DNA from 2 places in the Streptomyces rubellus genome. Region 1 is predicted to be linked to the other one. Evidence: predicted binding sites of a transcription regulator. Region 1 holds the regulator's gene; the other holds the start of a gene.

What was found. The regulator HspR, encoded in region 1, represses chaperone genes until heat shock. The targets are predictions, from matches to a motif close to TTGAGNNNNNNNNNCTCAA.
Region 2: a site for HspR is predicted at 11,055-11,073, ahead of lon (endopeptidase La). Genes of this name have one in related genera too.

The regions. Positions count from the first base shown of each region.
Region 1 covers NZ_JAZDCX010000017.1:132,423-147,735, reverse strand. Annotated here, with positions in the region: gene grpE (nucleotide exchange factor GrpE) at 1-216, shown strand, start outside; gene dnaJ (molecular chaperone DnaJ) at 250-1,431, shown strand; gene V1L54_RS20535 (heat shock protein transcriptional repressor HspR) at 1,437-1,919, shown strand; gene V1L54_RS20530 (trypsin-like serine peptidase) at 2,070-2,933, shown strand; gene V1L54_RS20525 (hypothetical protein) at 3,121-3,336, shown strand; gene V1L54_RS20520 (hypothetical protein) at 3,650-3,925, shown strand; gene V1L54_RS20515 (helix-turn-helix transcriptional regulator) at 4,153-5,139, opposite strand; gene clpB (ATP-dependent chaperone ClpB) at 5,568-8,171, shown strand; gene V1L54_RS20505 (hypothetical protein) at 8,227-8,694, opposite strand; gene V1L54_RS20500 (YbjN domain-containing protein) at 8,840-9,361, shown strand; gene V1L54_RS20495 (pyridoxal phosphate-dependent aminotransferase) at 9,666-10,877, opposite strand; gene V1L54_RS20490 (hypothetical protein) at 11,013-11,258, shown strand; gene V1L54_RS20485 (DUF2617 family protein) at 11,503-12,036, shown strand; gene V1L54_RS20480 (polyamine aminopropyltransferase) at 12,188-13,852, shown strand; gene V1L54_RS20475 (SRPBCC family protein) at 13,960-15,084, shown strand; gene V1L54_RS20470 (aldose epimerase family protein) at 15,183-15,313, shown strand, end outside.
Region 2 covers NZ_JAZDCX010000003.1:235,207-250,519, forward strand. Annotated here, with positions in the region: gene V1L54_RS05120 (glycoside hydrolase family 64 protein) at 1-51, shown strand, start outside; gene V1L54_RS05125 (coiled-coil domain-containing protein) at 190-840, shown strand; gene V1L54_RS05130 (styrene monooxygenase/indole monooxygenase family protein) at 911-2,173, opposite strand; gene V1L54_RS05135 (GTP-binding protein) at 2,289-2,906, opposite strand; gene V1L54_RS05140 (DUF742 domain-containing protein) at 2,995-3,387, opposite strand; gene V1L54_RS05145 (roadblock/LC7 domain-containing protein) at 3,384-3,968, opposite strand; gene V1L54_RS05150 (sensor histidine kinase) at 3,965-6,967, opposite strand; gene V1L54_RS05155 (hypothetical protein) at 7,381-8,178, shown strand; gene lon (endopeptidase La) at 8,531-11,032, opposite strand; gene V1L54_RS05165 (response regulator transcription factor) at 11,605-12,366, shown strand; gene V1L54_RS05170 (sensor histidine kinase) at 12,363-13,493, shown strand; gene V1L54_RS05175 (multifunctional oxoglutarate decarboxylase/oxoglutarate dehydrogenase thiamine pyrophosphate-binding subunit/dihydrolipoyllysine-residue succinyltransferase subunit) at 13,743-15,313, shown strand, end outside.

The DNA.
Region 1 (15,313 bases):
CTGATGCACTCGTACTCGCCCGATGTGACGGAGACGACGTGCGTGCAGATCCTGCAGCCCGGGTATCGCATCGGCGAGCGCACGATCCGGCCGGCCCGGGTCGGGGTCGCCGAGCCCCAGCCCGGCGCGCAGCCGGCGCAGTCGGCGCAGTCGGACGGGGAACGGCAGGCGGACACGGCGGCGGATGAGGAGAGCGGTGGCCCGGAGCAGGGCTGACGCGGTGCAGGACCGAGAGGAGGGACGCCGGGGATGAGCACGAAGGACTTCGTCGAGAAGGACTACTACAAGGTCCTCGGCGTCCCGAAGGACGCCACCGAGGCGGAGATCAAGAAGGCGTACCGGAAGCTCGCCCGCGAGTACCACCCGGACGCCAACAAGGGCGACACCAGGGCCGAGGAGCGCTTCAAGGAGGTCTCCGAGGCGCATGACGTCCTGGGCGACCCCAAGCGCCGCAAGGAGTACGACGAGGCACGCGCGCTCTTCGGCGCCGGCGGCTTCCGCCCCGGCCCGGGAGCGGGCGGCCCCGGCGGCTTCAACTTCGACCTGAACGACCTCTTCGGAGGGGCCCCGCAGGGCGGGGGCGGCGCCGCGGGCGGCTTCGGCGGCGGTTTCGGCGACGTCCTCGGCGGGCTGTTCAACCGGGGCGGCACGGGCACCCGCACCCAGCCGCGCCGCGGCCAGGACATCGAGTCCGAGGTGACGCTCAGCTTCACCGAGGCGGTGCACGGGGCGACGGTCCCGCTGCGGATGTCCAGCTCGGCGGCGTGCAAGGCGTGCTCGGGCACCGGCGACAAGCACGGCACCCCCCGGGTCTGCCCCACCTGCGTGGGCACCGGGCAGGTCAGCCGCGGCGGCGGGGGCGGCTTCTCGCTCACCGACCCGTGTGTGGACTGCAAGGGGCGCGGCCTGATCGCCCAGGACCCGTGCGAGGTCTGCAAGGGCAGCGGCCGGGCCACCAGCTCCCGCACGATGCAGGTGCGCATCCCCGCCGGGGTGGCCGACGGCCAGCGCATCCGGCTGCGGGGCAAGGGCGCGCCGGGCGAGCGCGGCGGGCCCAACGGAGACCTCTACGTGGTGGTGCACGTCGAGCCGCATCCGGTGTTCGGCCGCCGGGGCGACAACCTGACGGTCACCGTGCCCGTCACCTTCCCGGAGGCCGCGCTCGGCGGCGAGATCAAGGTGCCGACGCTGGGCGGGCCGCCGGTCACGCTCAGACTCCCGGCCGGTACGCCCGGCGGCCGGACCATGCGCGCCCGCGGCAAAGGGGCGGTGCGCAAGGATGGCACCCGGGGCGACTTGTTGGTCACCATAGAGGTGGCGGTCCCGAAAGGGCTGAGCGACAAGGCACGGGATCTGCTGGAGTCCTACCGTGACGCCACTGCGGGCGAGGACCCGCGGGCGGCGCTGTTCAAGGCCGCGAAGGGAGACTGACCGATATGGACGGCTACGGCCGGGGACGACAGGGCCAGGGTCCGGGACGCGTGCGCGGCAACCCGTACGAGCTGACGGACGACTCGCCGGTCTACGTCATCTCGGTCGCCGCGCAGCTCTCCGGGCTGCACCCGCAGACGCTCCGGCAGTACGACCGGCTCGGTCTGGTCTCGCCCGACCGCACCGCCGGCCGCGGCCGGCGCTACTCGGCGCGGGACATCCAGCTGCTGCGCCAGGTGCAGCGGCTGTCGCAGGACGAGGGCATCAACCTGGCGGGCATCAAGCGCATCATCGAACTGGAGAACCAGGTCGCGGCGCTCCAGTCGAAGGTGGTCGAGCTCCAGCAGGCCCTGGAGGGGGCGGCGGTGGCCATGCGCCAGCGCGAGGCCCAGGTGCACGCCTCGTACCGCCGCGACCTGGTCCCCTACCAGGACGTCCAGCAGTCCAGCGCCCTGGTGGTCTGGCGGCCCCACCGCGCCGCGGACTGACCCGCGCGGGCCCCTTCGCAGATCCCCGCGTACCCCCGGACGGGGGTCGCCCGTGCGGCCGTTCGGAGGGTCACCCGGCCGGGTGTGCCGCGGCACCCGGACGGCGGTGTGCGGATGGCCCGCCGATACCGGCGGGCGCAGCGTGAGGGCATGGACAAGATACGTGCCGTCATAGCCGCAGTCGTCACCGTCGCCACCTCGGCGGCGCTGCTGGGTGCCGCGCCGCCGGCCGGTCCCCGGACCGGTCCCGCCCTCCCCGGCACGCCCGCCGCCGGCCGCGCGGCGTCCGCCGTGCAGGCACCCTGGCCGCACGGCGCCGTCCGGACGGTGGGGAAACTCATCGGCACCTACCCCGGCGGCCGGCTGCTCACCTGCTCCGGTGCCGTCGTGGACGCGCCCAACGGCAGCGTCGTGGTCACCGCCGCGCACTGTGTCCACAACCCCGGTGAGCCCCGCTGGGAGCGCGCCTGGTTCGTCCCCGGCTACCACCGCCACGGCACCGGAAGCGTGGTGCGCTCCGGCTGGCAGGTGACGTCCGTGCAGCTGGCGCCCGACTGGCGGCGCGGGCGTCTGCCGGAGGCCCTGCCGTACGACTACGCCTTCCTGACCGTCGAGAAGAAGGACGGGCGGACCCTGCAGGAGCACGTCGGGGCCAACCGGCTCGACTTCGCCCCCGTCGATCCCGGGGAACGGACCGTGGCCCTGGGCTATCCGGCCACCGGGCCGTACGACGGCGAGACGCTCGGCCACTGCACGGGTTTCCCCACCCTGCTGACCACGCGGGACACCCGGCCGCCGAACACCGGCGGGCTGCTGATGGAGTCCTGCGACCTGACCCGGGGGTCCAGCGGCGGGCCGTGGCTGCGGGACTACGACCCGCGCAGCCAGTCCGGCACGGTCGTCGCCGTGGTGTCGGTGGGCGACGACCGCGGGCGGGTGCTCGGCCGTCCCTTCCCCGCCGAGGCCCGGCGGCTGCTGGCGGCGGCGGGCCGCGTACCGGCGCCCTCCCGGTGAGCCGGCGGCGGGCGGGTGGACCGGCCGCCGCGGGGACACGGTGACATGAAGCTGCGGCACTCCGTGCAGCATGCTGACAGCGCTTCACCTACCCTCGTTCCCCGAGCCCTGGCATCTTCTTCGGTGCCGGAAGAAAACCCAGCGATTACATGGGGAAGTCATGGACGTGCGCGACATCTTCAGCCCAGTGGCAGGAACTCTCAGCAGCGCCACCCGCCTGCTGCGCGGTGTTGTGGTCGCCGGAGTATCCGTGATCGCCTTCTCGGCAACCGCCGGTGCTGCGGCGGCGTCCTCCCCCGAGGTGCCCCCGTCGTCGCCGCAGCACCTCTCCCAGCAGGTCTCGGCCACGGCCTCCGAGAGCGGGGACGCGGTCCTCACCGACCAGGTGAACGGCTGGCAGTGAGGGGATGCGGTTCCAGCTCACCGGGCCGCTGAACACCGCGGAAGGACAGGACTCCGTGACCCTGCAGCCGACCACGCCGACCACGCCGATCACACCGACCGCGCAGCCGGCCGCGGCGCCGGACGCGCCCGGACCGGAACCGGCCCCGGGGTGCCGCGGTGAGGCGTCGGTGGAGTACCGGCGCATCCGGGAGTACCTGTCCGCCGCCCGGCAACCACTCGTCCGAGTTCGACCCGGACGTCCGCACGGTCCCGCCGACCGGGGGGCTGGTGACGGCCGGTGCGGCGCCCCACTCCCTGCGGGAGGCGGCCCGGTGGACAACCGATCCGAGCAGACCCGCGAGTACGCCGGGGAGTACGTCGAGGTCGTCGCCGTGCGGGACGACACCACGGCCCCCGGCGCGGCGACCACCGCGGTACGGCTGCTGGGCCTGCTCCCGTCGCACTGGTCCTGTGCCCCGCGGGTGGAGCAGGACCGGGTGCGGCTGCTGATCCGCCTGGAGGGCACCGGAGGCCATGCCGCGATACGCGGCACCGTCCACCGGGTGCTGGCGGACCGGGCGCTGCGCGGCTGGCACGCGGAGGGGTGATCCGGCCACCTCCCGCGAACCCCTACAAGCCCTTTCCCTCCCCCCACGGGCCCCTGCTTCACCGGGGCCGGCGGGCGGGTCCCTGGCCGGACCCGCCGTACGAGCCGTCGCCCGCCACCCCCCGGGTGGGCGGCGGCTCGTCGCTGTCTCCGCCCCGTGCGTGCCCCCGCTTCGTCCGTCCGCGCCCCGCCTGTCCGGGCCCGGGACCGGCCGGACCCGGACCCGGGTCAGATCCAGCCGCGCTCCCGGGCGAGCAGGGCGGCCTGCGCCCGGCTGGCGGCGCCCAGGACGCGCATCAGATCGGCCACGTGGCGCCGGTAGGTGCGCACCGACACGCCCAGCTCGCGGGCGCCGACCTCGTCCTTGCCGACGGAGACCATCAGGTCGAGCACGCGCCGCTCGACCCCGCTCGGCACGTACTCCTCCCGGTCCCGGCCGGCCTCGCCCACCACGGACAGCAGGTCCTCGGCCTGGTCCCAGATCTTGTCGAACAGCGCGATGATGTTGGCGACGAGCCCGCTCTCGTGGGCCAGCAGCGCGCCGCGCGAGGTGTCGGCCGGGTCCAGGGGCACCAGGGCGGTGCGGCGGTCGTAGACCAGGATGCGCTCCGAGACGTCCTCGGCGACCCGTACCTCGGCACCGTGGGAGACCAGCTCCCGCAGGTAGTCCCGGGTGGGCCGGTGGTCGAGGGCCTTGCGCAGCACGACGCTGCGGATGCGCACCCCCCGGCGCAGGCAGCGCATGTCCAGCGGCCGGGCGTGGTCGATGTTGGCGGGGGACAGCTCGGTGTACGGCTCGACGGAGAGGATCTCGTCCCGGGCGAAGAAGGCCAGGTCGTCGATGCGGCTGCGGATCCGCCGCAGGTCCCCGAGCTGCTCCACGCCCTGCTGGGCGGCGGCCCGGGGCCCCTGCTCGGCCAGCAGCGCGTCGACGATGTGCCGGGACCGGGTGACCTGCTGGAGCTCCTCGTACAGCTCGCGCAGCCGCAGGTCCGTCAGCCGGGTGACGGCGGTCTCCGGATCGGCGGGGACGATGCTGCCGGAGTCGGGCTCGTGTCTGAGCAGGCCCAGCTCCAGCAGCCGGTCCAGACAGCGCCGGGCGGTGTCCTGGTCGGTGTGGATGCGCAGGTGGATGTCGTCGGCCGGGGTGCCGGGGTGCCGCAGGAAGTGCCGGTAGGTCTCCTCCTCCTCGGCGGAGATCCCCAGCACGGACATCGCGTTCGTACCCACAACTCGTCCCCCCGCTGTGTGATGGGCCGCGGTGGAGTCCACCGGGTGGGTGAGCACCGCGGCGAACAGCGGCCGGAGCGTTCCGGAAAGGTCCCCGGAACAAACAGCGTAGGGGCAGACCCCGGGGACGTGACCATGGCGAGGAGAAGGTGTCCGGTGTGTGAGAGGGGCGTGTGTGCACGATGCAGAACGTTCCGGTCCGTACGTGAGCGTTTTCTCCCGCCCGGGCCGTGCGGAAACCGGTGGAACTGATCGGGAGTGGGCCGGCCGCACGGGAGCGGCCCCGGGAACCAGGGGCCGGACGGCGGAAACCCTGCCGTCCGCCCTCCCGTTCCGGTCTTGAGTGGCATAGACTCAACTTACTGCATGTTGTTCAGTGCAGAGTTGTGGCGACAGAGGAGGAGCACGTACCCGTGGACGCCGAGCTGACGAACAGGAGCCGGGACGCGATCAGCGCGGCCAACAACCGCGCCCTCACCGGCGGGCACCCCGACATCACCCCGGCCCATCTGCTGCTGGCCCTGCTGGAGGGCCAGGACAACGAGAACATCCAGGATCTGCTCGCCGCCGTCGACGCCGACCAGGCGGCGCTGCGCTCCGAGACCGAGCGCCTGCTGGCCGCGCTGCCCAGTGTGCAGGGCTCCACCGTCGCCAAGCCCCAGCCGGACCGCGAACTGCTGTCCGTCCTCGCCGACGCCGCGCAGCGCGCCAAGGAGCTCGGCGACGCCTACGTCTCCACCGAGCACCTGCTGATCGCGCTGGCCGCCCGGGGCGGCCGGACGGGCACGCTGCTCGACCGGCAGGGCGCCACGGCGAAGAAGCTGCAGGACGCCTTCGAGCGCGCCCGCGGCGGGCAGCGCGTCACCACCCCCGACCCGGAGGGCACCTACAAGGCGCTGGAGAAGTTCGGCACCGACCTGACCGCCGCCGCCCGCGAGGGCCGCCTCGACCCGGTCATCGGCCGCGACCAGGAGATCCGCCGGGTGGTGCAGGTCCTCTCCCGGCGCACCAAGAACAACCCGGTGCTCATCGGCGAGCCCGGCGTCGGCAAGACCGCCGTCGTGGAGGGCCTGGCCCAGCGCATCGTCAAGGGCGACGTCCCCGAGTCGCTGAAGAACAAGCGGCTGGTCGCCCTCGACCTGGGCGCGATGGTCGCCGGCGCCAAGTACCGCGGCGAGTTCGAGGAGCGGCTCAAGGCCGTCCTGGCCGAGATCAGGTCCAGCGACGGGCGGATCGTCACCTTCATCGACGAGCTGCACACCGTCGTCGGCGCGGGCGCCGGCGGCGACTCCGCGATGGACGCGGGCAACATGCTCAAGCCGATGCTGGCCCGCGGCGAGCTGCGCATGGTCGGCGCCACCACGCTGGACGAGTACCGCGAGCGGATCGAGAAGGACCCGGCCCTGGAGCGCCGCTTCCAGCAGGTGCTGGTCGCCGAGCCCACCGTCGAGGACACCGTCGCCATCCTCCGCGGCCTCAAGGGGCGCTACGAGGCCCACCACAAGGTGCAGATCGCCGACGGCGCGCTGGTGGCCGCCGCCGCGCTGTCCGACCGCTACATCACCTCCCGCTTCCTGCCGGACAAGGCCATCGACCTGGTGGACGAGGCGGCCTCCCGGCTCCGCATGGAGATCGACTCCTCGCCCGTGGAGATCGACGAGCTCCAGCGCGCCGTGGACCGGCTGAAGATGGAGGAGCTGGCACTGGCCGGCGAGAGCGACGCCGCCTCCCGCGACCGGCTGGAGCGGCTCCGCCGCGAGCTGGCCGACCGCGAGGAGGAACTGCGCGGTCTGACCGCCCGCTGGGAGAAGGAGAAGCAGGGCCTCAACCGCGTCGGCGAGCTGAAGGAGCGGCTCGACGAGACCCGCGGCCGGGCCGAGCGCGCCCAGCGCGACGGCGACTTCGAGACCGCCTCCCAGCTGCTCTACGGCGAGATCCCCGCCCTGGAGCGGGAACTGGCGGAGGCCTCGGCCGCCGAGCAGGAGGCCGCCACGCAGGGGGACCGGCACACCATGGTCAAGGAGGAGGTCGGCTCGGACGACATCGCCGACGTCGTCGCCGCCTGGACCGGCATCCCCGCCGGACGGCTGCTGGAGGGCGAGACGCAGAAGCTGCTCCGCATGGAGGAGGAGCTGGGCCGGCGGCTGATCGGCCAGCGCGAGGCCGTCCGCGCCGTCTCCGACGCGGTGCGCCGCTCCCGGGCCGGGATCGCCGACCCGGACCGGCCCACCGGCTCGTTCCTGTTCCTCGGCCCCACCGGCGTCGGCAAGACCGAGCTGGCCAAGGCGCTCGCCGACTTCCTCTTCGACGACGAGCGGGCCATGGTCCGCATCGACATGAGCGAGTACAGCGAGAAGCACTCGGTCGCCCGGCTGGTCGGCGCGCCCCCCGGCTACGTCGGCTACGAGGAGGGCGGCCAGCTCACCGAGGCGGTACGGCGGCGCCCGTACAGCGTCGTGCTGCTGGACGAGGTGGAGAAGGCCCACCACGAGGTCTTCGACATCCTGCTCCAGGTGCTCGACGACGGACGGCTCACCGACGGGCAGGGCCGGACGGTGGACTTCCGCAACGCCATCCTCGTCCTGACCTCCAACCTCGGCAGCCAGTTCCTGATGGACCCGCTCGCCAAGGAGGAGGAGAAGCGGGAGAAGGTCATGGCGACCGTCCGCTCCTCCTTCCGGCCCGAGTTCCTCAACCGGCTGGACGACCTGGTGATCTTCACCGCGCTCAGCGGCGAGGAGCTGCGCCGCATCGCCCGGCTCCAGATCGACGCCCTCTCCCGGCGGCTGGCCGACCGGCGGCTCGTCCTGGACGTCACCGACGCCGCGCTGGACTGGCTGGCGGTCGAGGGCAACGACCCGGCCTACGGCGCCCGCCCGCTGCGCCGCCTGGTCCAGACGGCCATCGGCGACCAGCTCGCCCGCGCGATCCTGGCGGGTGACGTCCGCGACGGCGACACCGTCCGGGTGGACGTCGGGCTGGAGGAGGCGGGCCTGACCGTCGCGCCGGTGCGGTGACCGGCCCGCCGGGGTGCGGGGGCTCCCAGTCCCGGGAGCCCCGGCGCCCCGGCGCTCACCTGGTGAACGCCTCCAGGCGGATGAGGGCGGTGCCCCCGCCCTCATCCGTCACGGAGACCCGCACGACATGGGCCTCGCCGCCCGGCCTGTCGGTCTCCACACACCGGTCGGCATCGCACGGGACGGCCTCCGGGACGGGCAGCGCGTCGGGGAAGGCGCGCTCCAGCCACGGTCCCGCGTCCGCGCCCGGCATCCGGAAGGTGCCGCGCACCATGGTGTCGATCCCGGACTCCGTCGAGCAGTCCTGGTCGGTGGCCCCCTCGGGCAGGGTGCCGCCGGCGAAGTCCATCGCCTCGGCGCAGCCGATCGGCGAGCGGACGCCGGGCCGGCCGTCGCCGCTGTCGTCGTCTCCGCCGCAGGCGGCCGTGCAGGCCGCCGCCGCGCACAGCAGCGGCAGGGCCGACAGCGCCCGCACCACGGCGTGCGGCCGCCTCCCGTGCGCGGATCTCCCCGCTTCCGTCACCGCGTACCTCCCTCGCAGCCACCGCGATCCTCCCCCGTACGGACCCGTCGTACCGGCCCGCCGTTCCAGTACCGGCGGTCCTGGCTTGCCATGACCCGCCCGGGGTGAGGGAGGATGGCAGGAATCGTATGAAGGGAAATCCACGGTGAGCATCGACCCGTCCTCGATTCCGAACTTCGGGGGCCAGCAGCCCGAGCAGCAGCCGACCGGGCCCACCGGGCCGGTCATCCCCGACCAGGACCTGGTCAAGCAGCTCCTGGACCAGATGGAGCTCAAGTACGTCGTCGACGACGAGGGTGACCTCGCGGCGCCGTGGGAGGAGTTCCGCACCTACTTCATGTTCCGGGGCGAGAAGGAGCAGCAGATCTTCTCCGTCCGGACGTTCTACGACCGTCCGCACTCCATCGAGGACAAGACCCGCCTGCTGGAGCTGCTCGACGACTGGAACCGCCGCACGCTGTGGCCGAAGGTCTACAGCCACACGCACGACGACGGCACGGTCCGGCTGATCGGCGAGGCGCAGATGCTGATCGGCGTCGGCGTCTCCCTGGAGCACTTCGTCTCCAGCACGGTGAGCTGGGTGCGCGCCTCGGTCGAGTTCGACCGCTGGCTCGTCGAGCAGCTCGGTCTGGCCAAGGACGTGGAGTCCGACGGCGGCGAGGACTGACCCTCCTCGGCCCGCAGCACCCCGTGGCACGCCCGGCCCCGGGCGCGGACCGGTACGGCCGCGCCCGGGGCCGGCGCGCGTCCGCGCCCGGGGCCGGTGGCCGCCCGGCGCGCGACGGACAGCTCCCGGGCCCGTCGGACCGGGGTGTCCGGCCTCGACCGGTCGCCCGTCCTCCGGGCCGTCGACGGGGCCCGTCGGCGCCGCGGCAGGGCCGGAGATCCGCTCCCGGGCCACGCGTACGCCGTACGGCGTACGCGTGGCGTGGGTGCGGCGGACGGGCCCGGTGGCCGCCGGCCCGCCGGTGTCAGACGGCCCCGCCCCGCAGGCCTTCCTCCAGGCGCCGTACCGCCTCCTCGAGAACGGCCTCGCGCTTGCAGAACGCGAAGCGCACGAAGTGCGCCCCCTCCGCCGCGCGGTCGTAGAAGACGACATTGGGCACCGCCACCACCCCGCAGCGCTCCGGCAGCGAACGGCAGAAGGCCATCCCGTCGCTCTCGCCCAGCGGCCGGATGTCGGTGGTGACGAAGTACGTGCCCGCCGGCCGGTGGACGGTGAGGCCCGTCGCCGCGAGCCCCGCGACCAGCAGGTCCCGCTTGGCGCGCAGGTCCTCGCGCAGCCCGCGGTAGTAGGCGTCCGGCAGGGCGAGCGCCTCGGCGACGGCGTACTGGAAGGGACCCGCCGAGACGTAGGTCAGGTACTGCTTGGCCGACCGCACCGCCGTCACCAGCTCCGGGACGGCCGTCACCCAGCCGACCTTCCAGCCGGTGAAGGAGAACGTCTTGCCGGCGCTGGAGATCGTCACAGTGCGCTCCCGCATCCCCGGCAGGGAGGCGATGGGGAGGTGCTCGCCCTCGTAGACCAGGTGCTCGTACACCTCGTCGGTGACCACCAGCAGGTCCCGCTCCACCGCCAGCTCGGCGACGGCGGTCAGCTCGGCGCGGGTGAGGACGGTGCCGGTGGGGTTGTGCGGGGTGTTGAGGAGGAGCAGCCGGGTGCGGGGGGTGACGGCGTCCCGCAGCTCGTCCAGGTCCAGGCGGTACGCGGGCCGGTCGCCGCCGTGGTCCGGGCGCAGGGTGACCGGCACCCGGGTGCCGCCCGCCATGGCGACGCACGCGGCGTAGGAGTCGTAGTACGGCTCCAGGGCGATCACCTCGTCGCCCGGCTCCACCAGGGCCAGCAGCGCCGCGGCGATCGCCTCGGTGGCCCCGGCGGTGACCAGGACCTCGGTGTCCGGGTCGTACGACAGGCCGTGGAAGCGCCGCTGGTGCTCCGCGACGGCCGCGCGCAGTTCGGGGACGCCCGGGCCGGGCGGGTACTGGTTGCCGCGGCCGTCGCGCAGCGCCCGTACGGCCGCCTCGCGGACCTCCTCGGGGCCGTCGGTGTCGGGGAAGCCCTGGCCGAGGTTGATCGCGCCGGTCGCCACGGCCAGCGCCGACATCTCGGCGAAGACGGTGGTGCCGAACTCGGCCAGGCGGCGGTTGAGCAGCGGGCGTCCGGTGGCGGTCATGGCGGCCATCCTCCGCCGAACCTCTGGACTTCCTCAACTCCGCTTTGGCCCGCGCGGCCACCGGGCATCGTGAACGTGAGCCCGCACGGGGGTGCGGAGGGGGCGCGGAGACGCGGAGAAGCGAGAAAGAGGAGGGGGAGCACCATGACGGGTCTCATCATCACGCTGGTCCTGGTCCTTGCCGTGGTCGCCGTGGCGGTCAGGATCGTGGGACGGCGGCGGCGCCGGACGACGGGCGGCGGTTCGGGGGGCTACGTCTGGGGCGGGCTGGTCGCCGCGGACGGCGGCTCCGGCCACGACGGCGGCGGCTCGTCGTCCTGCGACGGCGGCGGCAGCGGCGGTGGCGGTGGCGGCTGCGGTGGGGGAGGCGGCTGCGGGGGCGGCGCCTGACGCCGTTCACCCGTACAGCGGTTGCAGAACAACGGGGAGAACATCTGAACTGACAGGTCCCCTTTGGTATGGAAACCCGACGAAGCCCAGTAAAAACCCTGTAGGCGGTGGGCGTTCCATGGTTCGGTGACTGTGTAACGGGCCCCACGTGGGCACGAGCCGGCGTCAGGACGACACCCTCCGGTCCCTCCTGGACCGTCCGAGGGGCCGGCCCACTCTCACTGCGTGCTTGCGGAGCCGATCGATGCTCACCACTCTCAAGACCTCGTACACCGACACCCGAGCCGGCGACCTCGCCTGGGCGCTGGGGCGCGAGCCCCTGCCCGCCCTGGCGGAGCTGGACCTCGAACTACCCCGCGCCCGGGTACAGCTGAGGCTGCTCGGCGCCTCGCACCAGGTGCTGCTCCAGGACACGGACGGCACCACCTGCTCGGAGACCGTGGCGTGCATCCCCGGCAGCCGGACGCCGCTGCCGCTGGGGGTCTCCAAGCGGGTCGACGACTGGGAGTACGCGTTCGCGGCGCGCGTCGAGACGCTCCCCGGCGGCTCCTTCGCGGGACGTGCCCAGGAGCTGCTCGCGCTGGTCGCGGACCACCCCCACGGCCTGGCCGGGATCTTCCCCGGCGATCCGCACGCCTTCACCGCCATGCTGGTGCAGCGGCTCGGCGGCCAGGTGCACTGGCGGACCTGGCACTCCTACCCGCAGGAGGGGCGGCTCGTCGTGACGCACACCAGGGTCGGGACGCGGGTGCGGGAACCGGAGCGGGTGGGGGTGTAGGCCCGCTCCCACCCCGGACATCCGGCATGCGCCGTGTGCGCCGTGCGTGCGGCGCGTGCGATCAGGTGAAGCGCTGTACCGGCCTCCCGCGCGACCCATTGACCCGTGTGAGTGACGAATCCCGCGGAAAGGGTCCCGTAGCGTTCTTGACGTGATCGAAACGACCGCTTCCGTCCCCACGGGTTCGCCGACCTCCGCGCCGGAGCACACTCCGGCGCGGCTGCCCGTGCCGGCCGGAGTCGGCCGGTTCCTCGTTCTCGCCGCGGTCTTCGTGTGCGCCGCCTGCGGGCTCGTCTACGAGCTCGAACTCGTCGCCATCGGCTCCTACCTGGCGGGCGACTCCGTGACCCAGACCTCCGTGGTGCTGTCGGTGATGGTCTTCGCCATGGGGCTGGGGTCGCTCCTGGCCAAACGGCTGCGCAACCGGGCGGCGGCCGGGTTCGCGCTGGTCGAGGCGGTGCTGGCGCTGGTCGGCGGCTCCTCGGTGATGGTGCTGTACGCGTGCTTCGCCTGGTTCGGCGGGGCCGGGTTCCTGGTGATCGGCTTCTCGCTGGTGATCGGCGTGCTCATCGGCGCCGAGATGCCGCTGCTGATGACGCTCATCCAGCGGATCCGGAAGCAGGACGCGGGCGGGGCGGTCGCCGACCTCTTCGCCGCGGACTACGTGGGCGCCCTCGTCGGCGGGCTCGCCTTCCCCTTCCTGCTGCTGCCCTTGCTGGGCCAGCTCTCGGGGGCGCTGGTGGTCGGGACGGTGAACGCCGTCGCGGGCGGCGCACTGGTGCTGTGGCTGTTCCACGACGACCTCTCCCGCCGGGTCCGCCGCGTCCTGCTGACCGCCAACGTCCTGGTGGTGGCGGTGCTGGTGACCGCCACCACCGTCGTCGAGCCCTTCACGGCGGCCGCGCGGCGGGCGGTGTACGGCGGGGAGGTGCGGGTGGCGCTGAGCACCGGTGTCCAGGAGATCGTGCTCACCGGGAGCGACCGGCACGGCCGGGACGGACCGTCCGCGTTCGGGATGTTCCTCGACGGCCGGCTGCGGGTGTGCGGCGAGGACGAGCGGCGCTACCACGAGTCGCTGGTCCATCCGGCGATGGCGGCCGGCCCGCGCGACCGCGTGCTGGTCCTGGGCGGCGGCGACGGCCTCGCGCTGCGCGAGGTGCTGCGCCACCCGGGCGTGACCTCGGTGACGGTGGTGGAGATCGACCCCGGTGTCATCCGGCTGGGCCGCACCGACCCGGTGCTCAGCCGCCTCAACCGGCGGGCCTTCGACGACCCGCGGGTGCGGGTCGAGACCGCCGACGCCTTCGACTGGCTGCGCGCCTGGCCGCACTCCGGACGGCGGCCGTACGACGTGGTGGTCTCCGATCTGCCCGACCCCGGCATCCCGGCCACCGCCCGGCTGTACTCCCAGGAGTTCTTCGGGCTGGCGGGCCGGGTGCTCACCGCCCCGGGCCGGCTGGCGGTGCACGCGGGGCCGGCCGGCGGCCGGTCGCACGCCTACTGGACGGTGGAGAGCACGGTGCGGGCCGCGGGGCTGCGCACCACGCCCTATGTGGTGGACGGGCGGGCCTCCGGCTTCGCCACCGGCCCCGAACGTACGCGGTGGCGGGAGCGGAAGGACGGCACGCGGTCCGGCCACTGGGGGTTCGTCCTGGCGGCACGCGGCGTACGGCCACCGCTCGGCCTCGCCCCCGGGGGCCCCGGCCCGCACGCCGTCGACCGGGCGGACCTGGCACGTGCCGCCGGACGCGCGGCGCGCGACCGCGTCACCGGACTGCCGCCCTCCACCCTGATGCACCCGCGCTACCGGGCGTGAGGCGCCTCGCCGGGTGCCCGGCGGCGGCTCGCCGGAGCGGCGCGCGGCATGCCGATGCCGGTGCGGACCGGGTACTGGTGCCGGGGGTACTGGGTAGGCTCCGCCTCATGGAGCATGAGGTGTACGTGCCGTTCGCCGCCGAAGCCGTCCGGGCGGCGCTCGCCGAGCCGGAACGCGTCGCACGCTGCGTGTCCGGGTTCCAGCCCGACACCGCGGAGGCGGGCCCCGGGGGCGAAGTGGTCCTCCGGGGGCGGCTGAAGGTGCGGATCGGCAGCTCCAGCATCACCTACCGGGGAAGCCTGCGGCTGGCCCGGGAGGACGGCGGCGGAGACGGCGATGGAGACGGCGGCGGGACGTACACGGTCCGGGCCGAGGGCGGTGAGGCCCGGGGCGAGGGCTCGGTGGAGCTGGCCCTGACGGCGGCGACACGCCCGGCCGACGACGGCGAGGGCACGGTGCTCGTCTGCACGGCGGAACTGCGCGGTGAGGGCCGGATCACGGAGTTCGAGGAGCGGCAGCGGCACACGGCGGGCCGCCGTCTGCTGGACCGTTTCGGCGGCGAACTGGCGGCCGGTCTGGCCGCCGACCCGATCGGTCCGGGTACGGCGGCGGGCGCCGCCGGCACCGCGGCCGCGCCCGGCGGGATCGGTGAACCCGACGACAACGAGCCGGTGATCCCCGGCATCCCCGCCCCCGAGACCCCCGCCTCCGCCGAGGCCCGGGACCGGGCCGCCACCCGTGCCGGAGAGCCGGAGGATCCGGAGGAGCCGGAAGACGAACGGCCCGGGGAAGGTGCGGAGGACGGCGCGGGGAAAGGGGTCCTCGAAGTCGAGATCCCCCCGCCGGCCCCGGAGCCGACGGGTGATGAGGAGTTCGGCGGCGGAATCGGCGACGACCTCGCCGCCGGCTCCGGTGACGGCCCGGAGGACCTCGTCGAGGCCGACGACGTCGATGACCTCGACGGCGTCGACGGTATCGGTGACGTCGACGATCTCGACGATCTCGACGCGGAGCCCCGGCACGCCGCCGAGGCCGCCCACGCCCGCCGGACGATGATCGGGCGCAGCGCCGAGGAGGTGGACCACGCGCCGCCGCGCGGCCGTTACGCACCCGTACCGCCGCTCCAGGACACCCCCTCGGCAGCCGCCGTACTGCGCTGGGCCGCCCCGGCGGCCGCGCTGGTGGTGGCCTCGGCGGTCGTCGTCGGCCGGGTGCTGCGCCGCCGCCGCTGACCGGCACCGGCCGGTACCCCGGTGCCGCCAACACGGCTCCGGATGAACGCCGTTCGAGCACGACGCGGTCTAGGGTCCTGGGTGTGGCTGCTCATGACATGAGGAACGACGCGGAGAGCGGAGTGCGCCTGCGGGCGGGCGACACCGAGGTGACCGTCGAGCCGGAGCGCGGCTGCCGGATCGCCTCGCTGCGCATCGGCGGCACGGAGGTGCTGAGGCAGGGCGAGCG
Region 2 (15,313 bases), on a different contig from region 1:
GGAGGGGGCGGCGACTGGTCGCTGACCGTGACGGTCAAGCGGCCCGCCTGACCGCCGCGCGGACCGCCGGGCCCGAGGCGCCCCCCGGACGGCGGTCCGCGACGAGCGGGCGGCGGCCCCGCGTGCCACGATCACCGAGTAGCCACGGACGGTGTGGTGTCGTGACTCGTGCGCTGCGGAGGTGATCCGGTGTCACACCTGCGGGGCCGCCCGGCCCGAGCGGCGGCGGTCGCGGTCCTGACGGCCGCGGCCGCCGCCGTCCTGTTCCCGGCGACGGACGCGCGCGGCGAGTCCGTCGCCGACCTGCTGCTCCGGCTGCGGGAGGCGTACCGGCAGGCCGAGACCGCCGGCACGGCCCACCGAGCGGCCGGGCGGGAGCTGGCCGAGACGCGCGCCCGGACCGTCCGGCTCCAGCGCCGGCTGGCCGACACCCGGGTGGAGCTGGACGCGGCGCGCGACACGGCCGGGCTGGTCGCCCGCCGCCAGTACCAGGGCGCCGGTGCGTTCCCGCCCGCGCTGCGGCTGCTGCTCGGCCGCGACCTGGCCGAGACGCGGGCGGTGTTCGAGCACGGGCGGCTGCTGGAGCGGATGGCCGCGCGCCAGGAGGCCGCGGCCACCCGGCTGGACGCCGCCGAGGGGGAGTTGGACCGGCAGGCGACCCTGGCCCGCCGCGCCCTGGACCGGGAGCGGGTGCTCACCGCCCGGGAGGAGCAGCGGCGACACGCCGCCGAACAGCGGCTGGCGGAGGTCCAGCGGCTGCTGGCCGGCCTCGGCGACGAGGAACTGGCCGCACTGCGGCGGGCGCAGGCGCAGGCGCGGCCGCACCCGGGCGGCGGATGAGACGGGCGCGGCCCACCCGGACACGGCGGGTGGGCCGGGACCGGCGGGGCCGCGTACGGCCCCGCCGGGATCAGACCGAGGGCTCGGCGGCCGGGGCGGACGCGGCCAGCTCCGCCAGGCAGGCCCGGGCCTTCTCCGGGTCGAAGAACCAGTTCTCCAGGTCGGACGGGTCGCTGAAGGCGTTGGCGAAGCGGTCGGCCAGCGCCTGGTACTGCCCGCACGCGCCGATCAGCTCCAGGATGTGCTCCGGCGGCGGCGCCAGCAGCGCGTTCGACCACTTGGTGACGTGCCGGGCCGCCGTCTCCCAGTAGCGGTCGAAGGTGGCCTGCATCCACTCCGCGTCGAACGGCCGGTCACCCCGCTCCAGGATCGAGTCCAGGTAGACCGCCGCGCACTTGGCTGCGGCGTTGGAGCCCTGCCCGGTGATCGGGTCGTTGGCCACCACCACGTCGGCCACGCCCAGCACCGCACCGCCCGAGGGCAGCCTGCCGACCGGCTTGCGGACGGTCGGGGCGTAGCGGCCGGCCAGGGTGGCGTTCGCGTCGGTCAGCTCCACCTTGGTGGCCCGCTCGTACTCCCAGGGGGTGAAGCGCTCCATCAGCTCCAGGGTGAGGGACAGGTGCTCGGCCGGGTCGCGCACGCCCTGGAAGACGTCCAGCGGACCGCCCGGGACGCCCTCCCAGAACAGGATGTCGCAGGCGCCGGAGAGGGTGTAACCGGGGATCATGAACAGCTCGCCGACGCCCGGCACCAGGTTGAAGCGCACCGCCAGCATGTCGGGGTGCTCCGGGCGCCGCTCCAGGCCGTGCACGTAGGAGACGGCCAGGGCGCGCTGCGGTTTGTCGTACGGGGAGCGCGCGGCGTCGCGCTCGAACATCGACACCAGCTCGCCCTTGCCCGCCGCGACCAGCACCAGGTCGTAGGTGCGGGCGAAGAAGTCCAGGTCGGAGACGGCCGCGCCGTGGATGACGAGCTGACCGCCGCGCTGGGCGAAGGTCTCCAGCCAGCCGGCCATCTTCACGCGCTGGTCGATCGACTGCGCGTAGCCGTCCAGGTGACCCACCCAGTCGATGACGCGCGAACTCTCCGGACCGACGACCGAGACGCCCAGGCCCTCGGTGCGCGGGCTCTGGTTCTCCCAGAAGTTGATCTCCAGGTCGCGTTCGTGCTGGAGCGCCTGGTCGAACATGCACTGGGTGGACATGATCCGGCCGCCGCGGATCTCGTCCGCCGTGCGGTTGGACATCACGGTGACCTCGTAGCCGTGCGACTGGAGGCCGAGCGCGAGCTGGAGGCCGGACTGGCCGGCTCCGACGATGAGTATCTTCCGCATGGCGGATCTCCCCTGGGTGCTGGATACCTGGGTGCGTGCTGGTCTGCTGCGGGGGGGGGTGGCGGTCCGGGGCCGGCGGTGCCGCCGCGCGCGGCGGGCGGTCACCGGGCGGGTGTCAGGCGGGCGTGAGGTCCAGCGCCTGGGCGACGAGCGCCAGCAGCGCGTCCACGACCGTGTCCCGTTTGCGCGCGTCCATCACCAGGACGGGGATGCCGTCCGGGACGGACAGCGCCTCGCGCACGTCCTCGGGCTCGTAGTAGGCCGTCCCCTCGAAGTGGTTGACGGCCACGACGTAGGGCAGGTCGCAGCTCTCGAAGTAGTCGAGCGCCGGGAAGCAGTCCTCCAGACGGCGGGTGTCGGCCATCACGACCGCCCCGATCGCGCCGCGCACCAGGTCGTCCCACATGAACCAGAACCGCTTCTGGCCGGGGGTGCCGAACAGGTAGAGCACCAGATCGGCGTCGAGGGTGATGCGGCCGAAGTCCATGGCGACCGTGGTGGTGGTCTTCTCCGGGGTCGCGGCGAGGTCGTCGGTGCCCTCGCTCGCCCGGGTCATCACCGCCTCGGTGGTCAGCGGCTCGATCTCGGAGACCGAGCCGACGAAGGTGGTCTTGCCCACGCCGAAGCCGCCCGCCACCACGATCTTGGTGGCGACGGGGGCGCGACCGCGCTCCTCCTGCCAGGGCTGGAACCTTTCGGCGCCCGCTGCCGGGCCCGCCGCGGAGCTGTTCATGTCGATGCTTCTGTTCGTGTGTGCGTCGGTACGTGCTTCGGCGGGTCCGGCGGTGCGTGCTCCGGCGGGGGCCCGCGTTCTTCCGGCGTCAGAGTCTGCGGAGGCCACCCAGCACCCTCTCCAGCAGCGCGCGGTCGGGGCGGTCGCTGTCGTAGCCGGTGCCGTAGACCCGGATGCGGCCCTGGTCGGCGAGGTCGCTGAGCAGGACGCGCACCACGCCCAGCGGCATCCGCAGCCGGGCGGCGATCTCGGCGACCGAGCGCATCCGGCGGCACAGCTCGACGATGGCCAGCATCTCGGGCATCACCCGGTCCCGCAGCCCGCCCGAGACCAGCTCGCGGCGCTCCTCGGGAGCCTCGATGGCGGCGACGAGGGTCTCCACCAGCAGCACGTGGCCGAAGCGGGTGCGTCCCCCGGTCAGGGAGTACGGACGCACCCGCGCGGGTTTGCGTACGGGCAGCGGAAGGATGTGGGAGGTCACTGGTCCAGCTCCATCGACGTGCGCAGTTCGGTGCGGAGTTCGGGGGTGAGGACGTGTCCGGCCCGGCCGACGAAGAGAGCCATGTGGTACGCGACGACGCTCATGTCGCAGTCGGGTTCGGCGTGGACGCCGAGCAGCGAGCCGTCGCTGATCGCCATGACGAACAGGGAGCCCTCGTCCATCGTGATCATGGTCTGCCGGACGGCGCCGGCGTCCGTCAGCTTCGCGGCGCCCTGGGTGAGGGAGGCCAGACCGGAGATGATGGTGGCCAGGTCGGCTCCGGAGGTCCGGGGCCCGCCGCGCCTGCCGCCGTCCGCGCCCCGCACCGGGGGGCGCGGCCTGCCGCCGTCGGCGGCGGGGGCGGCGGCGTCGGTCTCCGCAGTGGCCCCGTTGGCCGCGGTGGCTCCGGTGCCCTCGGTGGCGTCCGGCCGGGCCGGGTCGGAGGACAGCAGCAGCAGACCGTCGGAGGAGACCACGGCGACGGACCGTACGCCGGGGACCTCGTCCACGAGATTGGCCAGCAGCCAGCGCAGATTGCGCGCCTGGGCGCTGAGACCGCGCGCGGTGGTGGGAGCGCTCACTTCCGTGCCTCCTCGACAGTGCCGTCCGTGTCGGCCGCGTCCGTTGTGTCCGCCGTGCCCGCCGCGCCGACCGCCTCCGGCCGGTCGCCGGTGGCGGGGTGTTCGGTCTGCCCGGTCTCCTCGGCGAGCTGGGCCCGCACGTCCCGGTGCCCTTCCCGGGCGCCCTGCTGGAACCCGCCGAGCCGCCGCCGCAGTTCCTCGGCCTTCAGTCCGCCCCGGCGGGAGCGGGTGCCGGTGTCCACCGCCACCTGGCGGGGCGTCCGCTTGGGGAGGCCCTTGTCGGTGACGACGCGTCCGGCCGGCGCGTCCGGGGCGTCCTCCGGGCCGGATTCCGGCGCTGCCCCCGGCGCGGGGGCGGGTGCCTCGTCCACCGCGCGGGCGTGTTCGGCGGGCTCCCCGGCCGCGGCCGGTCCGGCGGCCCGGCCGACGGCCTCGCGCGCCGGGTCGGCCGCGGCCGCGTCGGCCTCGGCGACGTCGACGGGCCGGGCGGTGCCGGTGGCCACCCCCGTGGAGGCGGCGGGCGCGGCGGGCTCCCCGGGGAGGGCGACCCGGGGGATCCGCACCGTCTCGTCCGGCCCGGGATCCGCCGCGGGGGCGTGCTCGGCCGGCCCGGCGGCCGGCTCGGGAGCGGTCTCCCCGGGGGCGGCCGTCACACCGCCGCCGTCGGCGTCCGGTGCCGTCGGCGCGGGCCGCACCCGGGCCGCGCGGGGCGGCAGCGCGTTGCCGTTGGCCTCGGCCTCCGAGCCCGGCAGGGCGGGCGCCTGGCCCGCGGCTGTGTTTCCGGCGGTCCCGGCACGCCCGGATCTCCCGCCCGCGGCGTGGCCCGGCATCGGACGGTCCGGCAGCAGGGCGCGCGGCAGGACGACGACCGCGGCGACCCCGCCCTGCTTCTGCTCGCGCAGTTGCACCCGTATGCCGTGCCGCGCCGCGAGGTGCGCCACCACGTACAGACCCATGCCGAGCGCGCCGTTCTCCCCCGGAACCGCGGCGGGTTTCCGGGCCGGGGCGTCCGGCCCCCGCGCGCCGCACTCGCCGAGCAGGGCGTTCAGCTCGGCCATCCGCTCGGCGGTCATGCCGATGCCCTCGTCCTGGACGGAGAGCATGACCTCGCCGTTCTCCAGCATCCAGCCCGACAGCCGCACCTCGGCGTCGGGGGCCGAGAACGCGGTGGCGTTGTCCAGGAGTTCGGCGACCAGGTGGCTGATGTCGTCGGCGGCGGGGCCGGAGACCTGGGCGTGCGGGGGCAGCGCGGCCAGTTCCACCCGCTCGTAGCGCTCGATCTCGCTCACGGCGGCGCGCAGCACGTCCAGCAGCGGCACCGGCTCCACCTGGCCGGTGGTGTGCTCGGTCCCGGTCAGCAGCAGCAGGTTCTCGTTGTTGCGCCGCATCCGGGTGGCGAGGTGGTCGAGCCTGAAGAGGACGGCGAGCCGGTCCGGCTCCTTCTCCTCGTGCTCCAGGCCCTCGATGATGGCGAGCTGCCGCTCCACCAGGCCCAGGGTGCGCAGCGCGAGCTGGGCGGAGGCGCCCGGGGCGCCGCCGGCGGGCCGGTCCGCGACGGGGGCGGCGGGCGTGCCGGCCGGGCCCGTAGTGTCCGCGGTGCCGGTCGTGCCCGCTGTTCTCGCGGTGGCCGCGGCCCCGGTGGTGGCCGCGGCCTCCGGCGCCCCGGCCGCCGGGGCGTCCTGGGTGTCACGGGGCTCCTGGCCGGCCGCCGCCTCGGCACGTACCGCGCGCTCGTGCAGCGCGGCGGCGGTGGCCCGCAGCCGGTTGACGGCGCGTACGACCTCGGCGAACTCGTCGTCCCGCCCCTTGTAGGCCACCGGCTCCTGACCCACCGGGTCGGCGGCCACCCGCTCGCTGCCGCGCCGCAGGACGGCCAGCGGCCGGGTCATCGACCGGGCGGCCTGCACACTGACGCCGAGCGCGAGCAGCAGGCAGACGCCGAGCAGGGCGACGCGCAGCTCCAGCGCGGTGAGGTCGTCGTCCCGCAGCCGCTCCAGCCGCTTGACCTCGCTGACGGCCAGCGAGGCCTCCACGCCGCGCATCCGGTCCACCCGGGCGGTCAGCGCCGCCGCCACCCGGTCGGCGTTCAGCGCCCGGTCCCCGTCGCTCAGCCGGGGCCGGTCGGTGAGCCGGGCCAGCTGGCGCTCGGCCTGGGTGACGTCGGTGCCGGTGACGGTGCTGGCGTAGGTGTCGCGGGTGGCGGCGGGCGCCGTCTGGTCGAAGTCGGCGAGAGCGGCCTGCTCGCGCAGCCGGGCCAGCTGGCCCGCCTCGGCCAGCTCCCGCTCGGCGTTCCCTCCGTTCCCGGCGTCGAGCGCGGCCACCAGCAGTCCGCGGGCGCCGGCGGCCAGTTCGACGGCGCGGCCGAGGTCGGGCAGCGCGTCGGCCGCGGCGTTCTCGGCCCGGCCGGGCAGGGCCCGGGCGGTGGCGGCGGTGACGTTGCCCAGGGCCCGGATGAGCTCGGAGTACGAGTCGTACACCGCGACGGCGCCGTCCTCTCCGGACAGGGCCTGCCGGCGGATGGCGGGAAGTTCGTCGAGCAGCCGCCGGATGTCGGCGGGCGCGTCGGCGCGCAGTTCCCTGATCCGGCTGTCCACCCGGGCGCGCTCCGCCTCGGGGAGTCCCTCGCCGCCGGCGCCGTCCGCGCCGTCCGCCTCGTCCGTGCCGTCCGGACCGGCCGCGCCGTCCTCGGCGGCGAGGCGGACGGCCTCGGTGCGCTCGTCGGCCAGCGCGTGGCTCAGCGAGACCGCCCGCCGGCCCAGTTCGGCCCGGTCGACCAGACGCTGGGAGTCCGCCAGGTCCCGGGAGGCGGTGGCCACCCCGGGCGCGCCCGCGGCGAGCACCGCGACGGCGCACAGCGTGACGGAGACGAGCAGCCTGTTGCGCACCCGCGCCCGGCGCCCGGACACGGTCACCGTGTCGGCCGGGTGAGTCACCGGAGCCGCGGAGTTCGTGGCGCTCTCGTCGTTCTGCCGGCCGCGCCGGAGTCGCTTCTTCCCCACCCGCACTCGCATTCTCGTCCCGTGTCCCGGACTCGCCCGGGACACGACAGTCCATCGTGTGCGGCACGGGACCGTGCTCCTCGGCGTTCCACCGTCCCGTCCCCCTCCGGCCGCGTCCGCCCTCGGCGGCCGGCCGTTCCGGCGCTGCCGTCGAGGGCGGGAGAGGTTTCCCGTGCCGGACCACTCGGAGGAGTGAACATCACGATGGAGTTGCGGAACAACTCCGGTCCGTACAACGGTCCGGACACACACCGGACGGGGGTTGGAAATGGGGGCGCGGTTTTGGCAGGATTCGCCGCTCAGCTCTCCAATGGCGCCGCATTCCGGCGGAAGTCCGGCGAAATCCCGGCAGGGTGCCGCCGCCGGGCACCCAGTGCCGCACTCCTCCCCGCCCCTCCGGCAGACTGGCGCGCATGCGGATCGAGATGGCGAGCGAGCCGGGCAGCCCGCGCCGCCCCAACGAGGACTACGCGTCGGTAGCCCTACCTGCGGCGGGGCGGGGCGGCACGCTGGTGGTCCTGGACGGGGTGACCCCTCCGCCGGCGGACACCGGCTGCGCGCACGGCGTGCCGTGGTACGTGGCCCGTCTCGGCGGCGCACTGCTCGAACTGTCCGGTTCACGGCGGGATATGACACTGCCGGAGTGCCTGTCGGCCGCCGTCTCACGGACCGCCGAGGCCCATGGACCGGCGTGTGACCTTTCTCACTCCCGCACTCCGCAGGCAACCGTGGTGCTGGCGCGCTGGGACGAGGAGACCGTCGAGCATCTGGTGCTCTCCGACTCCGCGCTGCTGGTCGAGGACGTGGACGGCACGGTGACCCCCGTGCTCGACGCCCGGCTGGACGTCCTGCGGCGCACCGCGCGGACGCTGCCCGCGGCGGACCGGGCCGCCTATCTGGAGGGCCTGCGCAACACCGCGGACGGCTTCTTCACCGCGGCGGCCGACCCCGCGGTGACCGCCCGCGCGGTCACCGGCAGCACCCCCCGGGACCGGGTGCGGGCCCTCGCCGCGCTGAGCGACGGCGCCACCCGCTGGGCGGAGGTCTTCCGTCTCGGCGACTGGGCCGGACTGCTGGCTCTGCTCCGCGAGGAGGGGCCGGAGGCGCTGATCGCCCGGGTCCGCGCCGCCGAGACCGGCGACCGGGACGGCACGGCCTTCCCGCGCGGGAAGGCCCATGACGACGCGACGGCGGTGCTGGTGGAGTTCTGACCTGCCGGCGCCGCCCATGGCGCCCGGGGCGCGGCCCGGGCGGAACTCCGGGCACGCACCCCGGACGGACGGCACCGCCCGCCGGGCGGACTGCTCCGGCTGCAGGAGCCTCCGGGGACGGAGAACGGCCTCGCGAACGGACCGCCCACGCCTCCGGCGGTACGCCGCTCGCCGCGGGACGGGCCGTTCCGGACCGGCAGGCGGCACCCGGCCCCGATCCGGAGCGGGGCAGGGCCGGACCGGGCAGGGCGGGGCTCGTACCGGGCCGACGGCGGTCGCCGCGGCCACCTCCCCGCCCCCGCGCCCGATGGGGGCGGGAGCGGGAGCGGGGAGCCGGGCGGGACCGGTGGGGTCAGGCCGCGACCGGGAGTTCCGCCTCCGCCGGGGTCAGCGCCAGCTCCAGCACCCGGCGCACGTCGGAGACCGGCCGCACGTCCAGCTTCCGCAGCACCTCCTCCGGCACGTCGTCCAGGTCCGGCTCGTTGCGCCTGGGGATGATCACCGTGGTGATCCCCGCCCGGTGCGCCGCCAGCAGCTTCTGCTTCACCCCGCCGACCGGCAGCACCCGGCCGGTCAGCGAGACCTCGCCGGTCATCGCCACGTCCGGGCGGACCTGACGGCCCGACAGCAGCGAGGCCAGCGCGGTCGTCATGGTGATCCCCGCGCTCGGGCCGTCCTTGGGCACCGCGCCCGCCGGGACGTGCAGATGGACGCCGCGTTCCTTCAGGTCGCCGACCGGCAGCTCCAGCTCGGCGCCGCGCGAGCGCAGGTAGGACAGGGCGATGTGCGCGGACTCCTTCATCACGTCGCCCAGCTGCCCGGTCAGGGTCAGTCCGGCCCCGCCCGTCTCCGGATCGGCCAGCGACGCCTCGACGTACAGCACGTCGCCGCCGGTGCCGGTGACCGCCAGTCCGGTGGCCACGCCCGGTACGGCGGTGCGCCGCTCGGCCGGGTCCTGGGCGGACTCCGGCACGTGGTGCGGGCGGCCGATCAGCTCGCGCAGCCCGTCCGCGGCGACGGTGTACGGCAGTTCGCCCTCGCCCAGCTCGTGCCGGGTGGCGATCCCGCGCAGCAGCCGGGCGATGTGCCGCTCCAGGTCGCGTACGCCCGCCTCGCGGGTGTACTCCCCGGCCAGCCTGCGCAGCGCGTCCTCCCCGACAGTCACCTCGCCGGCGGCCAGCCCGGCGCGGTCCAGCTGCCGGGGCAGCAGGTGGTCGCGGGCGATGACGACCTTCTCGTCCTCGGTGTAGCCGTCCAGCCGCACCAGCTCCATGCGGTCCAGCAGCGGCTGCGGAATGGCCTCCAGGACGTTGGCCGTGGCCAGGAAGACCACGTCGGACAGGTCGAGTTCGACCTCCAGGTAGTGGTCCCGGAAGGTGTGGTTCTGCGCCGGGTCCAGCACCTCCAGCAGGGCGGCGGCCGGGTCGCCCCGGAAGTCGCTGCCCACCTTGTCGATCTCGTCCAGGAGGATCACCGGGTTCATCGAGCCGGCCTCCTTCACCGCCCGGACGATCCGGCCCGGCAGCGCGCCGACGTAGGTGCGCCGGTGGCCGCGGATCTCCGCCTCGTCGCGGATGCCGCCGAGCGCCACCCGTGCGAACTTCCGGCCCATCGCCTTCGCCACCGAGCGGCCCAGCGAGGTCTTGCCGACACCGGGCGGGCCGACCAGGGCGAGCACCGCGCCGCCCGCCCGGCGTCCGCCCCCGGTCCCGCCGCCCTCCCCGGCCACCGGCGCGAGGCCGCGTCCGGCGCGGCGCCTGCGGACGGCCAGGTACTCGATGATGCGGTCCTTGACCTCGGCCAGGCCGGAGTGGTCGGCGTCCAGGACGGCGCGGGCGCCGGGGATGTCGTAGGCGTCCTCGGTCCGCTCGTTCCACGGCAGTTCCAGGACGGTGTCCAGCCAGGTGCGGATCCAGCCGCTCTCGGGGCTCTGCTCGGAGGTGCGCTCCAGCCGGTCGGCCTCCTTCAGCGCGGCCTCGCGGACCCTCTCGGGGAGGTCGGCCGCCTCCACCCGGGCCCGGTAGTCGTCGCCCTCCTCGCCGGACCCGCCGCCCAGCTCGGCCAGTTCCCTGCGGACGGCCTCCAGCTGGCGGCGGAGCAGGAACTCGCGCTGCTGCTTGTCCACGCCCTCCTGGACGTCCTTGGCGATCGCCTCGGCGACCTCCTGCTCGGCGAGGTGCTCGCGCAGCCAGCCGGTCGCCAGCCTGAGCCGCTCGACCGGGTCGGCGGTCTCCAGCAGCCGCACGCGCTGCGCGACGGTGAGGAAGGGGCTGTAGCCGGAGTTGTCGGCGAGCTGCCCGGCGTCGTCGATCTGCTGGACGCGGTCGACGACCTGCCAGGCGCCGCGCTTGCGCAGCCAGCTGGTCGCCAGGGCCTTGTACTCCCTGACCAGTTCGGCGACCGCTCCGGGGGCGGTGGTCCCGGCGGCCCCGGAACCGGGGGCACCAGGCTCACCGGCCTCGTCGATCTCCGTGCCCTCCACCCACAGCGCCGCGCCGGGGCCGGTGGTGCCGGCTCCGATGCGCACCCGGTGCACGGCGCGGATCAGGGCGCCCGGATCGCCGTCGGCCAGCCGGCCCACCTGCTCCACCAGACCGAGCACGCCGATGCCCGCGTAGCCGCCGTCGACCCGCGGCACCAGCAGTACGCGCGGCTTCGGCGTTACCCCCGTTCTCCCGTCCTCCCCGGCGGCACCGGCCTCCCCGGGGGCGGACCGGGCGGCGGACTGGGCGGCCTCCACCGCGGCCCGCACCTCGGAGTCCGACAGGTCCAGCGGCACCACCATCCCGGGCAGCACCACCTCGTTGTCGAGCGGCAGCACGGGCAGGGTGAGCTTGGTGGGCGACAGAGCCATGATCTCTCCCTAGGCAGGCAAGTTGAGCTTGAACGACTCAATGCCTGTTCAATGCCCGGACGGTGGGCGGGTGTTCCCCGACCCGTGTTCGCTGTGAGCGATAGAGCGCCCGCCGTCCGTCGCGAACACCCCGCACGGCACCACCGGTGACCGGCAGGATGGCCCCGTGCTCTCCCCCGTACGAGGCCGGAGCGCCGCACCGGGCCCGAGGGGAACCGGGCCCCGGCGGCACGGCGGACGGTTCCGGACCGCCACCGAGGACCGCTCTCCGGTGGACACCTCCGGCAGGCGTTCCGGGCGGCCCCGTGTTCCGGGCGGCCCCGGCCGAACCGGACGGGCGGTACGGACGGGAAAGGGCGGAGGGACCGGAAGGGCAGGAAGGGCCGGGCGGACCGTACGGCTGCCGGGGAGGCACCGCCCGCGGCGGGCCGCGCCGCCGCGGGCCCCGTGGACGGTCCCCGCCGTCCGGGGCGCCCCGGACGCGGTCCGCCCCGCCGTCCGACCGGCGTGGCGCACCGCTCACCATTTCTTTACGCTGCTGCAAGAAACCGAGCACCGGGACGCGAGGCGTGATGGACCACAGGAACACGACGCAGACCCACGGCGGCGCCGCCGCGGCCACCCCGGGCGCCCAGCGCCGGGTCCTGGTCGTGGAGGACGACCCGACGATCACCGAGGCGGTCGCCGCCCGGCTGCGTGCCGAGGGCTTCCAGGTCAGAACGGCGGGTGACGGCCCGGCGGCGGTGGAGACGGCCGAGGTGTGGCAGCCCGACCTGCTGGTCCTGGACGTGATGCTGCCGGGTTTCGACGGTCTGGAGGTCTGCCGCCGGGTGCAGGCCCAGCGGCCGTTGCCGGTGCTGATGCTCACCGCCCGGGACGACGAGACCGACATGCTGGTCGGTCTCGGGGTCGGCGCCGACGACTACATGACCAAGCCCTTCTCCATGCGGGAGCTGGTCGCCCGGGTCCACGTACTGCTGCGCCGCGTGGAGCGGGCCACGATCGCCGCGGCCGCGCCGCGCTCGGGCACCCTGCGGCTGGGCGAGCTGGAGATCGACCACGCCCAGCGCCGGGTGCGGGTGGGCGGCAAGGACGTGCACCTCACCCCGACCGAGTTCGACCTGCTGGTCTGCCTGGCCAACTCGCCGCGCGCGGTGCTCTCCCGCGAGCAGCTCCTGGCCGAGGTGTGGGACTGGGCGGACGCCTCGGGCACCCGCACGGTGGACAGCCACATCAAGGCGCTGCGCCGCAAGATCGGCGCGGAGCGGATACGCACGGTGCACGGCGTCGGCTACGCGCTGGAGGCACCCGCGCCCGCCTCCGACTGGGCATGAGACCCGCGGACCGCCGGAACGACCAGGGGGGCCGGCGGGGCCGGGGTGGCCGGGAACGCCTGCGGTCCCTGTGGGAGCGCTGCTGGGAGGGCCTGCGCCCGCTGGACCCCAACCGCTCGGTCAAGGCCGCCCTGGGCGCCCTGGTGATCGCCACCGTGGCCATCACCACGCTGCTGACCATCATCGCGCTCCACTCCTCCATAGAGCTGCGGGTGATCGCCCTGCTCGCGGCGATCGCCTCGCTGCTGGTCACCCAGTTCGTGGCGCACGGGCTGGCCGCGCCGCTGGACGAGATGACGGACGCCGCCCGCGCCATGGCGCGCGGGGACTACACCCGGCGGGTCCGTGTCGAGCGCCGGGACGAACTGGGCGAACTCGCCGACACCTTCAACCGCATGGCCGCCGACCTGGAGGCCGCCGACCGGCACCGCAAGGAGCTGGTCGCCAACGTCTCCCACGAACTGCGCACCCCCATCGCGGCACTGCGCGCGGTGCTGGAGAACGTGGTGGACGGGGTCTCCGACGCCGACCCGGCGACCATGGACACCGCGCTCAAGCAGACCGAGCGGCTGGGGAACCTGGTGGAGCACCTGCTGGACCTGTCCCGGCTCGACAACGGCGTGGTGCCGCTGCGCACCCGGCGCTTCAAGGTGTGGCCGTACCTGTCGGGAGTGCTCAAGGAGGCCAACATGACCAAGGGCGAGGGGCACTCCCGCACCGACGTCCACCTGCACCTGGACGTCCAGCCACCCGAACTGGCCGCGTACGCCGACACCGAGCGGCTTCACCAGGTGGTCGCCAACCTGATCGACAACGCCGTCAAGCACAGCCCGCCGTACGGCCGGGTGACCGTGCGGGCGCGCTCCGGCCAGGCCCCGCTGAGCCTCCGGCTGGAGGTGCTGGACGAGGGGCCGGGCATCCCGGAGGCGGACCGCGAGCGGGTCTTCGAGCGCTTCGGCCGCTCCGCCGCGGCCAAGAGCGGCGACGGCGGCACCGGGCTGGGCCTGGCCATCGCGCGCTGGGCGGTGGACCTGCACGGCGGGCGGATCAGGGTGGCCGAGTCGCCGCGCGGCTGCCGGATCCTCGTCACCCTTCCCGGCCGCGCGTCCGACACGGAGGCGGCGTAGGGTTTTCGGCAGGGTTGCGGAGAACCGACGGGCGAGGGAGCCGGCCGCCGCGGGCCGGCTCCTCGGCCCGCTCTTGCCGAATCCGGTCGAACCGAGTGTGTTTCCCGCTGAGGAAAACACCGAAACAGGTCCCCGGATGTGACTTAGGCGACGCCAACCGCCTGCCGACTGCACCGAACGGCTCAGGGAGCGTAGCCTTTATTTCTGCTGTCCACCCATACAGGTAAGCGGAAGAGGGCGGTTGCCGCCGTGTCGCCACAGGCCCCCAAGACTTCGAGCTCCCCCAGCCCCCGGCAGGGAGGGACCCCGACCCCCGAGAAGGACGGACAGGGAACCGGACCCGCCGGCTTCGGTCCCAACGAGTGGCTCGTCGACGAGATCTACCAGCAGTACCTCCAGGACCCGAACTCGGTCGACCGGGCCTGGTGGGACTTCTTCGCCGACTACAAGCCCGGGCAGGCCGCCGCGGGAGCGGCGGCCCCCACCGCGTCGAAGCCGACCGCCGAGCCCGGGGCGCCCCAGGCGCCCGCCCGGGCCCAGCAGCAGACTCAGCCCCAGCAGCCCCGGCAGCCGCAGGCCGCGGCCCCCGTCGGGAAGGCCGCCGAGCAGCCCGCGGCGAAGGCCCCCGCGCCGCCCGCGTCGGCGAAGGCCGAGCCGAAGAAGACCGGGCAGGCCGAGAAGGCCGAGAAGACGGAGCCGAAGAAGGCCGGACCGGCGACGGCGGAGCCGGAGGCCCGGGAGGACGGACCGGAGTACGTGCCGCTGCGCGGCCCGGCCGCCGCGGTCGCCCGGAACATGAACGCCTCGCTGGAACTGCCGACGGCCACCTCGGTGCGCGCGGTCCCGGTGAAGCTGCTCGTCGACAACCGCATCGTCATCAACAACCACCTCAAGCGCGCCCGCGGCGGCAAGGTGTCCTTCACGCACCTGATCGGCTACGCCATGGTGAAGGCGCTCAAGGCGATGCCGTCGATGAACCACTCGTACACCGAGCGGGACGGCAAGCCGACGCTGGTCAAGCCCGACCACGTCAACCTCGGCCTGGCCATCGACCTGGTCAAGCCCAACGGCGACCGCCAGCTCGTGGTGGCCGGCATCAAGAAGGCCGAGACGCTCACCTTCTTCGAGTTCTGGCAGGCCTACGAGGACATCGTCCGCCGGGCCCGCGCGGGCAAGCTGACGATGGAGGACTTCAGCGGCGTCACCGCCTCGCTGACCAACCCCGGCGGCATCGGCACCGTCCACTCGGTGCCGCGGCTCATGCCCGGCCAGGGCGTGATCCTGGGCGTGGGCGCCATGGAGTACCCGGCCGAGTTCCAGGGCACCTCCCAGGACACCCTGAACAAGCTGGGCATCTCCAAGGTCATGACGCTGACCAGCACCTACGACCACCGGGTGATCCAGGGCGCCGCCTCCGGCGAGTTCCTGCGGATCATCCACCAGCTGCTGCTCGGCGAGGAGAACTTCTACGACGACATCTTCGAGGCGCTGCGCATCCCCTACGAGCCGGTCCGCTGGCTCAAGGACATCGACGTCAGCCACGACGACGACGTCACCAAGGCCGCCCGCGTCTTCGACCTGATCCACTCCTACCGGGTGCGCGGTCACGTCATGGCCGACACCGACCCGCTGGAGTACAAGCAGCGCAAGCACCCGGACCTGGACATCACCGAGCACGGGCTCACCCTGTGGGACCTGGAGCGCGAGTTCGCGGTCGGCGGCTTCGCGGGCAAGTCGGTGATGCGGCTGCGCGAGATCCTGGGCGTGCTGCGCGACTCGTACTGCCGCACCACCGGCATCGAGTACATGCACATCCAGGA